One region of the Streptomyces sp. NPDC033178 genome, then DNA from elsewhere that is predicted to be linked to it. Evidence: riboswitches for the same ligand, from Rfam matches in the RefSeq annotation. Region 1 holds a riboswitch; the other holds the start of a gene.
What was found. A riboswitch is a leader RNA that binds a small molecule or an ion and turns the genes downstream of it on or off. The one in region 1 is predicted to bind cyclic di-AMP.

Region 1 (5,953 bases):
GCCAGACGATCAGCAGCGTCATGTTCGAGGCGAGGCCGCACAGGAACGAGCCGGTGATGAAGATGATCGCCGACGCCTGGAAGACCACCTTGCGGCCGAACAGGTCACCGAACTTGCCGACCAGCACCGTCGCGACGGTCTCCGCCAGCAGATAGCTGGTGACCACCCACGACATGTGCTCCGCACCGCCGAGGTCCGACACGATCGTCGGCAGGGCCGTGCCCACGATCGTCTGGTCCAGCGCGGCCAGCAGCATGCCGAGCATGATCGTCACGAAGACGACGTTGCGGCGGCGCTTGTCCAGCACGGGCGGCTGCGCGGGAGCCGCCTGAGCCTCGGACGGCGACTCGGCGGTGTCGGTGGTCGTCACACCCGTCAGCTTCACACCGGGTGATGGCGCGTGCATGCGGGGCCGTCCGCACGGGTGCGGGCCGCTGCCGCGGTGGTGGTGCGGGGCAGCGCAGGGGCGCGGGCGCCCCTGAACGCTCCGCCGGAAGGCCAGTGCTTCGACCGCGGGTCCGCCCGTGGCTGGTCGCGCAGTTCCCCGCGCCCCTTCGGGGCGCTGCCGGACCCCGCGACTGCGGCATGATCCGCCGGACCGGCCCTAGTCCCGGGGGTGTCTGCGCAGCAGGTACGTGTCCATGATCCAGCCCTTGCGGTCGCGGGCCCGCTCGCGCAGTTCGGCGATGCGCGGGGCCGTCTCCGCGAGGGGGCCGGAGGCCAGGATCTCGTCGGGTGTGCCGATGTAGGCGCCCCAGTAGATGTCGATGTCCTGGTCGGCGTACTGCTGGAAGGTCTGGTGGGCGTCGAGCATGACCACCACGTCGTCGACGTCCTCCGGGAAGCCCTGGGCGAGCCGGCGGCCCGTGGTGATCTGGACGGGGCGGGCCACGCGGTTGAGCCCGGTGCGGTGGCGGGCGACCAGTGCCGAGACGCTGCTGATGCCCGGCACCACGTCGTGTTCGAAGGAGACCGCGCCCCGGTCGAGGATCTCCTCCAGAATCCCCAGCGTGCTGTCGTACAAGGAGGGGTCGCCCCAGACGAGGAACGCCCCGCTCTCGTCCTCGCCCAGCTCCTCGGTGATCAGCCGCTCGTAGATGTCGGCGCGGGCACTGCGCCAGTCGCCGACGGCGGGGGAGTAGCCCGCGCCCCCGGCGGCCCGGTCCCGCTCCGGGTCGCGCGCCTCCACCAGGCGGTACGTCCCGTCCGGCAGATGCGCGTCGAGAATGTCACGGCGCAGCTGAACGAGGTCCGACTTGGCCTCGCCCTTGTCGAGGATGAAGAACACGTCCGTGCTCCTCAGCGCCTTGACCGCCTGCAGGGTCAGTTGGTCGGGATCGCCCGCCCCGATACCGATGACATGAATCTTTCGCACACCCCGAGTCTGCCCCACGCCACCGACAGTCCCGTCACCGCGTCCGACGGTGGTGGGCCGCGCCCGGTCCCGAGCCGCTGTCAGTCCCCGTCGCCCCGCAGTCGCGGTGCCCACACCTCCGCGTCCACGGCCGACCCGTCCTTCTCCACCGTGCCCGCCAACTCCCGCGCCCACGCGGCCAGTTTGGCCAGCTCCAGCCCGTACGGCCGCGGCTGCTCGGCCTCCACACCCCACTCCTCGACCGCCCCGGCGCCCCGCCGCAGCAACCGCGCCCCGCCCGTCACGTTCCCCCGGGCCGCGTGGGTCAGCCCCACCGCGAGCTGGGCGAGCCCGCGCCACAGCGCCCGCTCCTCGTCGGGACCCGACTTCCAGGCGTCCTCGAAGACCTCGTGCGCGTGGAACGGCTTGCCCGCCGCCAGCAGCGCCTGCGCCTCGGTGACCGTCTCCTCGGGCGCGCGCACCACCCCCTCGGGCTGCCGCTCCACCCCGTCGGTCCCGTACGGCAGGGGCCGCCCGAGCCCGTCCCGGGGCCGCGCGTTGCGCGCCCGCCCCTCGGTGTCCCGGTCCCGCCTGTCGTCAGAAGCACTGCTCATGCACCGATTGTCCCTCGCCCCACGCCACCTTCGAAGCAGCCCCGGGCGTGGGGTAGTGTTCTGTTTGCGCGATCACGCGGTTCCACCGCGACAAAGCGCATCGGGACGTGGCGCAGCTTGGTAGCGCACTTGACTGGGGGTCAAGGGGTCGCAGGTTCAAATCCTGTCGTCCCGACAGCATCGAACAGCGGGTCTGCCGACAACGGCAGGCCCGCTGGATGCGTTTGTGCGGCAGGTGGCGATGTCCGCGGTCTCCGCGTAGGCGTCCCGACGACCAGGCGAATCCCGAATCCCGCATGATTCCCGTGTGGGTCAGTCATCGGATGAAAACTGAGTGTGTCGGTCGCATTGACGCATAATTGGTCGCTTCCTACCCTCTCGATTATCCGAGTCATCGGATCAACCTGACGGGGGAGCGATGATGGGTGTCAGCAGGCGGGGTTCCTGGGCGGGGTCGCCGCGAGCGCGTCCGGCGGAACTGCGACCGGGGCGGGCGCCGCGGAACCGGCGTCGGCAACGGCCTGCTCGGCTCGATCGTCCACCAGGAACCCGGGACAACGCCCTGCGCTTCACGGTGCACCACAGCGAAGTGCAGGATCACCGGCCGGAGTCTCGGGCGGCCGGGCAGGAGATCGCCGTCCCGCAGGGCGCGCAACGTGCGTTCACGAAGCTGCACGTGCTCGGCGCGGGTGATACGGCGGCCGTGACCGTCCCCGCGGTGGTCCGGTACGCCGACGGAACGAGCGAGGCCGCGCCGATCGCACTCACCAACTGGCTGGCGTCCGGCCCCGAGTTCGGCGAGACCGAGGCGGTGATCACCTGTCAGATCCACGCGCGCACCGGGCTGTTGGCTCCGGCGATGTCTCGACCCGGTACGACGAAGGTCACAGTTATATATCGGACACTTCGCCCTTCAATCTTCACACGAGGTGCACATGTTGGCTAAGTTGACCGACAGGACGCACGACTCCCTCCGGTGAACCTCGCCGGGTCGCGCGGCCTCCGCCGAATCCGGTGGCCCTCGCGGCGACCGGAACCGGGGACCCAACCGAACTTTGGGGTGAATCGGCCCAACCGCCCGACAGGGCAAGGGCCGTAGGGCATACCTTCCGGATTCCTCGCCCGAACCCGACAGCTAACTCGGTAGGCGGAGCACGGAAGGAGTACGGCTCCCATCGCGCCGGAACGAACCCCGCGCCCCGGAGGCAGCAACCTCCCGGGTATACCCCGGCCCGCCCTCGCGACGGCGGCCGCCACCTCTGTGGACCTGTACTCCTCGACCGGCGGTTCCTCGCCCGCGAGAGAAGACGACAAGCCGAGTCGCGAAGAGGTCCAGCAGCGGATCAGCAGCCTCTACGACCAGGCGGAGACCGTCAGCGGGAACTACAACGCGACCCGGGCGATGAGTTCGGGACGTCCACGCGAGCGTGTGACCTCCGGACCCGACACCGGGCGGGGGCGCGCCGACTCGGTCGCCGCCCCTGCCCCCGCTCTGAACGACCGCGCCAAGCAGTGGTTCGACGTGGGACGCTCGCAACTGGGGCCCCTCATCCCCGCCGTGCTGCCGCCCGACAGAATGCCGGACCGCGGCCAGGCCGCGACGCGGCCCAAGAGCACTGGTGACCGTCCGGCGGAGCGGTCGCCCGACCGTGCGCTGGAAGCGGCGGCCAAACCCGTCCTGGAGCTGACCGCCGGGCCCGGCGCCGCGACAGCCGCCCGACCCGTGGCGGAGTTGACCGCGGGTCCCGTCGCCGCGCTGCCGGCCGTGCCACAGCAGCGTCAGGAGGCCACCGAGGTCCTCCCCGCACTGGCCGCCGACCCGCGGCAGTCGCTGAAGACCTCCAAGCAGCGGAACCAGAGCAAGCTCGCGAAGGCCCGTGAACTGCTCTCCGCACACACCGCCCGGCGGAGCGCGCCGGTGGCGGCCATCGAACCCCCGCCGGCGGAGACCGCCTGGGCCACCACCGAGGGACAGGGCTACCGCCAGCCCGAGGCCGAATGGTGGCAGCCACAGCAACAGCCGCAGGGACTGCCGCAGTCGGCCGGTTTCGGCACGGGAGTGTCCGTCGACGCCCTGGGAGGCCCGGACCTGACGTTCGGCATGGGTCTGCCCGCCGCTCCGGCTCCGGCAATGGCTCCGACCCCGTCCATCGGCATGGACCTGCCCATGGGACCGGACCTGACGTTCGGTATGGCTCCGCCCATCGACGCCCGTACGCCGATCGGCACGGGTCTGCCCATCGGCTCGGACGGTGCCTCGAACCCGGGATACGGCGCTGCGACCCCGGAATACGGCGGATCGAATCCGGGATACGCCGGGTCGACCCCGGGATACGGCGGGAAGGCGGCGACAGCGGTCGACTTCGCCCGTGCGCAGATCGGCAAGCCCTGTGTGTGGGGAGCGATGGGGCCGGGCTCGTACGACTGCTCCAGCCTCACCCAGGCGGCCTGGAAGGCGGCGGGGGTCGCACTCCCGCGTACCGTGAACGATCAGGCGGTCGCGGGCATGGCGGTGCCCCTCTCCGACATCCGTCTCGGCGACCTGGTCCTCTTCCACGGGCACGTCGGCCATGTCGGCATCTACAGCGGCAACGGCATGATGGTCCATGCGCCGAGCCCGGGGGCGGCCATCCGTGAGGAGTCGATCCACTGGGCCGGCGAGTCGGCGATCCACAGCGTGATCCGGCCCGCCTGACCCGACCCGGAGGCCGTATCGGTGCGCGCGCGAGGCGCCGCCCGATACGGCCCCTGATCGTCTCGTTCCGGAGACGGCAGGTCCGCGAAAGTGTCAGCTCATGTCGAGCGAGACGGCGACGTCGGTGATGGCTATGGGGAACTGGTCCACACTGGTCGTGGCTCCGGTGAGCACGTCGACGGTGTAGAACGTCGACGTCGAGGCACCGGCCGGGGTCAGGGTGGCGAAGGCCGTGTTCGAGATCGTCTTGCCGGCGCTCAGATCGCTGAAGATGTCGAAGCCCGCGTTGACACCGGCGTCGAAGCCCAGTGAGCCGGTCGGGACCAGCAGGCCGTTGGCGGGCGGCGACTGGATGACGACCTGGTCCGAGGTCGTGTTGATGTCGAACAGCGTCGTCGCGGTGGCCGAGTTCAGGTCGTTGTTGGTGTAGGCGGCTCCGGTGACGCCGTGGGTCGTCGCCCCGTCCGTGGTCAGAGGGGTGTTCGTGGCGGTGCTGCTGTTGGCGAGGTTGTGCGCCAGGTTCTGACCGGTGTCACTGATGATCCGCAACCGGTCGGCCGCGGGGTTGAAGTCGACACCGAAGTTCGTGCCCTGCAGCGGAACACTGAGCTGCGAGACCTTGGTGACCAGCGGGTTCGGGACCGCGGGCGGGATCTGGACCGTGTAGATGCCGCCCTTGTTGCCGACCAGGTACAACAGTCCGTTCTGTACGCGGAAGTCGAGCCCGACGACGGCGGTGTCGCCGACGAGCCCGTCGATGCGCTTGAACCAGTTGAGCGTGCCGGGGTCGTCGGTATTGAACGCGGCCATCAGCGTACCGTCGGCCGAGATGCCGAACGCCAGCAGACGGGGCGGCGCCGCGTGGCTGGTGCCCGGCGTCGCCACGACGAGTGCCGCCATGGCGGACGCGGCCGCGACCGCCGCGGCCATTCTCTTCTTGAGCCCTGCTTTCATCGCTACTTCCCTCTCGGTCGGCGTGAGCTTGAGCGTGGATGTGAGCGCGAGCGTGTGCTGTGTCAGAGGTGTTGCCGCCTGGTCCGTCAGGCCGGATCGACAGGCGGCGACGGCAAGCTATGGGGCAGGACTGGACATCCACTGGACGGTGGTTGAACGGCCGAACGGCTGGGGCTCCGCGCGCTCACGGTCCCGAAGTGGTCGACGACGCGGTGGCTGCCACCCACGGCCCCAGGGCCCGGCGGGCTTGCTCGACGCCCGCGTGCGCCCGTGCCAGCTGGTCGTGTTCACCGGTGACGGCCGCGACCGTCGCCGCGGTGGAGTGATGGTCGAGCG
Region 2 (5,953 bases), on a different contig from region 1:
CGCTGGGAGAGCGCGTCGATCATCGCCTCGGCGCGGTCGCCGATGCCGCGCTTGGGGACGTTGAGAATGCGGCGCAGCGGTACGGAGTCCTCGGGGTTCGCGAGCACGCGCAGGTACGCGAGGACGTCGCGGACCTCCTTGCGCTCGTAGAAGCGGACGCCGCCGACGACCTTGTAGGGCAGGCCGACGCGGATGAAGACCTCTTCGAAGACACGGGACTGCGCGTTCGTACGGTAGAAGACCGCGACGTCGCCCGCCTTCGCGTCGCCCGCGTCCGTGAGCCGGTCGATCTCGTCGGCGACGAACTGGGCCTCGTCGTGCTCGGTGTCGGCGACATAGCCGGTGATCTGGGCGCCCGCGCCCGCGTTGGTCCACAGGTTCTTGGGGCGGCGCGACTCGTTGCGCTCGATGACCGCGTTGGCGGCGGTGAGGATCGTCTGCGTCGAGCGGTAGTTCTGCTCCAGCAGGATCGTCGTCGTGTTCGGGTAGTCCTCCTCGAACTGGAGGATGTTGCGGATGGTCGCGCCGCGGAAGGCGTAGATCGACTGGTCCGCGTCACCCACCACGCACAGTTCGGCCGGCGGGAGGTCGTGCTCGCTCGGCGGTACGTCGACCGGGTGCTCGGAGGTGCCGACGAGCTCCCGGACGAGGGCGTACTGCGCGTGGTTCGTGTCCTGGTACTCGTCGACCAGGACGTGCCGGAAGCGGCGGCGGTAGTGCTCGGCGACGTCCGGGAAGGCGCGCAGGAGGTTGACCGTCGTCATGATCAGGTCGTCGAAGTCCAGCGCGTTCGCCTCGCGCAGGCGTGACTGGTACATCGCGTAGGCCTGGGCGAGGGTCTTCTCGAAGCCGTCGGCGGCCTGGGCGGCGAAGTCCTCCTCGTCGATCAGCTCGTTCTTCAGGTTCGAGATCTTGGCGCTGAACGACTTGGGCGGGAAGCGCTTGGGGTCGAGGTCCAGGTCACGGCAGACCAGGGCCATGAGGCGCTTGCTGTCGGCGGCGTCGTAGATCGAGAAGGAGGAGGTGAAGCCGAGCTGCTTCGACTCGCGCCGCAGGATACGTACACACGCGCTGTGGAAGGTCATCACCCACATCGCGTTGGCGCGCGGGCCGACGAGCTGCTCGACGCGCTCCTTCATCTCGCCCGCGGCCTTGTTCGTGAAGGTGATCGCGAGGATCTGGCCCGGGTGCACCCTGCGCTCGCCCAGCAGGTGGGCGATCCGGTGCGTGAGCACACGGGTCTTGCCGGAACCCGCGCCGGCCACGATGAGCAGCGGCGAACCGTGGTGGACCACCGCCGCGCGCTGGTTCTCGTTCAGCCCGTCCAGGAGCGCGGCCGGGTCCACGTGCGGGCGGGGCGCGCCGTCACGGTAGTACCCGTCCCGGCTCGGCGGCACGTCGAAGTGGCCGCCGAACAAATCGTCCGGAACGGGCTCCGACTCCTGCCCCTGGTCCTCGGGCGGCGGCGGGGGCTCGTCCTCGGGCGGCGGGGGCTCCTCCTCGTGGGCCCGCGAGGGCTTGAGGTCCGCCAGGAAGCTGTCATCAAAGAGGCTGCTCATCGCTCTCCGAGTCTAGGCGCCCCCACTGACAGCCCGCCGCCACCCTGGAAACTCGACGGGGTCGCTCCGCGGGGGTGCGGGTTTCTGTGGCTGCTCGCCTCGGTTTCGTCACCCTCCGGTGGGGGTTTGCAGCGGTCCGTGATCAGGTGGTCGAGCTGCGGCTTCGGCTGGGATTCGGGAGCGCCGTGTCGTGGGTGCGGGTCGGCTGTGGTTGGCGTGCGCAGTTCCCCGCGCCCCTGGAGGGGCGCTGCAGTGGGCCGGGCTTCATCCAGTGGACAACTCGGGCCAGACCTATCCGAATTGGCTACCGCGCGTCGAGCCCAAGGCTAAGGTCACGAAAATGTATCGGGCATATCGCGCATCAAACTTCACAGGGGCCACAGGAATTGGCTAACTTTTATGTGGGCCGCACGACCCGCACCGGCGAACACGCCGGGCCGAGCGGCCTCCGCCGAATCCGGCAGGCCCTCGTGGCCGACGGAGCCGGGGACCCAACCGACCTTGGGGTGAATCGGTCCAACTCCCTTCGGGGAAACGGACCGTAGGGCAAACCTTCCGGAGCACCCGCCCGAACCCGACAGCTAACTCGGTAGGCGGATGACGGAAGGAGACGCCCTCGTGGCGCCACACCGCAGGTCCCGGCCCCCCAGTCCCATGGGCATACGGACTCCGGCCATCGCCACCGCGGCCCTGACCTCGGTGGCCCTCCTCTCCCAGACGGCGAACGCGTCCCCCTCCGAGGAGCCCAGGCCCAGCCTTGAGGAAGTCGAGAAGAAGGTCGACGACCTCTACCGCCAGGCGGAGACGGCCGGCGAGAAGTACAACGCGGCCAAGGAGAAGACCACCAAGCAGAAGAAGCGCGTCGACACCCTGCTCGACGACGTGGCGCGCCGCACGGAGAAGCTCAACGACGCGCGTGAGGAACTCGGTACGTTCGCCGCCGCGCAGTACCGCACCGGGGCCGCCGCCCCCGACACCGCCTCCCTGCTCCTCGCGGACAACCCGCAGGACTACTTCGACCAGACCCAGCTGATGGACCGGTTGACCAGCCGCCAGAAGCAGTCCGTCGACGACTACGTGACGCAGCAGACCACCACGACGGAGAAGCGGCAGGAGGCGTCCGAGAGCCTGGAGACGCTGACCAGGACGCAGAGCTCGCTGAAGACGTCCAAGGCGGACGTCCAGCGGAAGCTCGCCACCGCGCGCGACCTCCTTTCGAAGCTGACCGCCGAGGAGAAGGCGCGGCTCGCCGCGATCGAGCGGAAGAAGCAGGAAGAGGCCCAGCGCAAGGCGGACGAGCTGGCCCGGCAGCAGGCGGCCGACGCCGAGCGGCGGCGCCAGGAGGCGGCACAGGGCGCCGGGACCTCCATGGGCTCCGGGAGCGCCGCGGGGACCTCCGGGTCCGGCTCCGCCGCCTCCACCGCCAAGGCCGACAAGGCGCTCGCCTTCGCCCGCGCCCAGACAGGCAAGCCGTACGTCTGGGGCGCGAGCGGCCCCGGCTCGTACGACTGCTCCGGGCTCACCCAGGCCGCCTGGAAGGCCGCCGGCGTCACACTCCCGCGTACCACCTGGGACCAGGTCAAGGCCGGCACGATGGTCTCCGTGAACAGCGCCCAGCCCGGTGACCTCGTCTTCTTCTACGACGACATCAGCCACGTCGGCATCTACATCGGCGACGGAATGATGATCCACGCGCCCAAGCCGGGGGCGTACGTCCGCGAGGAGTCGATCTACTACATGCCGATCCACAGCGTGGTGCGCCCGGCGTGAGGGGCTTTTCGCAGACCTGAGTGGAAATGGGAGCCTGTTTCCGCTCAGGTCCAGAGCACCGCGATGAAGATGTTCACCGTGGTCAGGCCGCCCACCAGGCCGAACAGGCCGTTCTCCACCTTTTCCTCGTCCCGTTTCACGTACACGAGGCCGAGGATCACGACCAGCAGGGCGAGCTTCACGCCGATCTTGATGTTGTTGACGGTCTGGTCGTCGGCCTGGTTGAGGCCGACCAGGATCGCGCCGGTGACCAGCATGGTCAGCGCGCCGTGGAGCATGGCGGGGCTGAAGCGGGCCGTGCCGTCACTCATGGCCTTCAGCTGCGTGAGAAAGCCGCCGAGGAGGGACGCGATGCCGATGATGTGCAGGGCGACGAAGACATGAATGAGTACGTCCATGAGCCCGGACACTAACCAAACGCCTCCGCACCACCACGCACCGCCCCCGGCCTCGCACACCCGCCCCCGCCGGCCCTGTGCACCCCGCGCTGCCGTACCCACACGCCCGGCCCCGCCCGCCCCACGGGCCCCTGGCAGCTCCCGCACCACACCCCGGCGGAGCCCATAGCATCGGATCGCCGCCCGTTTCCCCACAACCCGCGCTTCGGTCACCGCACCACGCCAAGTCGGCGGCCCCGGGTCCGGATCGTGGTCGTACCCGGTCAGCTCATGTCCGAGTCCCACCACTTCCGTACATGCCGTTACCCCCGCCGCGGTCCCAGGTTTAGCGTCCTTCACCAGGTGACCGGCTCCCCACCACCGCCCGGGTCAGGGGCGGCATCCGGACACCACCGCCGAGAAAGGTCCGGCGGCGGCCCGCTCCCCCTGTGCGGGCCGCCGCCGGACGTGCAACCGGCCCCTGAGGGCCGCCGCCGCGGGACGCACCAACTCCTCGGCGGCCGTACGGAAGGACGTGGATCGCACGTGGCAGCGCACCGCAAGCCGAGACAGCGCTCAGTCGGCGGCAGTACGGCCCGCACCGCCTTCACCATCGCGCTGGCGGGCGCGGCGAGCGCGACCGGGTTCGAGGGGACGGGAACCGCCGCCCCGGAGCTGACTCCCGCTCAGGTCAAGGCGAAGGTCGACAAGTTGTACCAGGAGGCGGAGGTCGCCACCGAGAAGTACAACGGGGCGAAGGAGAAGTCGACGAAGACACGGGGCCGCCTGAACACCCTGCAGGACGAGGCAGCGCGCAGGACGGAACGGCTCAACTCCGAGCGGGACGCGCTCGGTTCACTGGCGGCCGCGCAGTACCGGGACGGCGGCGTCGACCCCGCGCTCGGGCTCATGCTCTCCTCCGATCCCGACCAGTACCTGGAAGGGGCCGCGTTCGCCGAGCGGGCCGGCAGCAGGCAGGCCTCGAAGGTGTCGCGCGTACGCCGACAGCTGCGCGAGATCGAGCAGCTGCGCGGGGCCGCCCATGTCGAACTCACCTCGCTCAAGGAGCGGCAGGCGGAGCTGAAGCGGCACAAGACGACCGTCACCGGGAAGCTGGGAGAGGCACGGGATCTGCTGTCGCGCCTGTCGGACGCGGACCGGGCCCGCATCGGCGCCGACGACGCGGACACCGCCCGCGCCTCACGTTCCGCCGCGGGCCCGCGCGATCTGGGCGGCGGCGCCGGTTCGTCGGCCACCGCCCCCAACTCCCGTGCGGCAACCGCCATCTCATACGCGTACGGGAAACTCGGCAGCCCGTACGTGTGGGGCGCCACCGGACCCGATGCCTTCGACTGCTCGGGGCTGATGCAGGCCGCGTACCGCGCCGCGGGGATCGAACTGCCCCGCACGACGTACGCGCAGATCAACGCGGGCCAGCGTGTGTCGCGGTCCGAACTGCGCCCCGGTGACCTGGTGTTCTTCTACTCGGGCATCAGCCATGTGGGGCTGTACGTGGGCAACGGGCAGATGGTCCACGCGCCCAATCCGTCGGCGCCGGTGCGGGTGGCGCCGATCGACGAGATGCCGTTCGCGGGGGCCACGCGCGTGGCGTGAGCGGGCCGGCGAACCGGCAGGGGTTACGGGCAGGGATTAAGTGAAGAGAGCGGGGGAGTTCAAGCCGTTCGGGCATCGGTCCGGCTTGGATGGGCATCGCATGGGTACTACGGCGGGGTAGCGTCGGCGTGGCACTGTTCGACATGCCGCACCGCACGGTCGCGATCCGCTCCGGTCCCATCCGCCTCGCTCTCTTCCGTCCCGTTCCGCCTGGTTCGCCGTCGCCCTCCCGAAGGATTCGATGCCCGGCCCCACGCTGCCACCTCCGCCGCCGCCCGCGTACACCAGCGGCTGGCCGGACAGGTCGGCGCTGCTGGCGGACCGCGGGCGGGCGTTGGAGGAGTTGCGCAGACGTAGTCTCGGGGTGCACCGGGTGCTGCTGCTGTGGCTGCTGGCGGTCGCGGCGATCATCGGCTGGGCGCTGCTGGTACTGCCGTTGCAGCAACTGGAGCAGCGCGATCCCACCGGGTTCATCCTGGGTCCGCTCTTCGCGGTCCTCGGTCTGGCCTCGCTGGCGCCCTCCGTCGTGGCCGTCGTCCTCGCCGTCCGGCGGGACCGCCATATCAGCCAACTTCTCGACGCCTGGCTGCGGTTGGACAGCCATCCGCCCACCGACGACCGCCTGCGCTCCTC

Region 2: another riboswitch for cyclic di-AMP. It lies ahead of ACZ5VQ_RS04060 (C40 family peptidase); the one in region 1 lies ahead of ACZ5VQ_RS07770 (C40 family peptidase).

What each region holds. Positions count from the first base shown of each region.
Region 1 covers NZ_JBVIPT010000003.1:94,365-100,317, reverse strand. Annotated here, with positions in the region: gene ACZ5VQ_RS07795 (MDR family MFS transporter) at 1-370, opposite strand, end outside; gene cobF (precorrin-6A synthase (deacetylating)) at 605-1,375, opposite strand; gene ACZ5VQ_RS07785 (DUF309 domain-containing protein) at 1,456-1,968, opposite strand; tRNA gene ACZ5VQ_RS07780 (tRNA-Pro) at 2,070-2,143, shown strand; gene ACZ5VQ_RS07775 (hypothetical protein) at 2,558-2,914, shown strand; cyclic di-AMP (ydaO/yuaA leader) riboswitch at 2,962-3,134, shown strand; gene ACZ5VQ_RS07770 (C40 family peptidase) at 3,230-4,663, shown strand; gene ACZ5VQ_RS07765 (DUF4394 domain-containing protein) at 4,757-5,617, opposite strand; gene ACZ5VQ_RS07760 (AfsR/SARP family transcriptional regulator) at 5,802-5,953, opposite strand, start outside.
Region 2 covers NZ_JBVIPT010000002.1:14,484-20,436, reverse strand. Annotated here, with positions in the region: gene pcrA (DNA helicase PcrA) at 1-1,559, opposite strand, end outside; cyclic di-AMP (ydaO/yuaA leader) riboswitch at 1,999-2,170, shown strand; gene ACZ5VQ_RS04060 (C40 family peptidase) at 2,178-3,329, shown strand; gene ACZ5VQ_RS04055 (hypothetical protein) at 3,374-3,727, opposite strand; gene ACZ5VQ_RS04050 (C40 family peptidase) at 4,253-5,320, shown strand; gene ACZ5VQ_RS04045 (hypothetical protein) at 5,562-5,953, shown strand, end outside.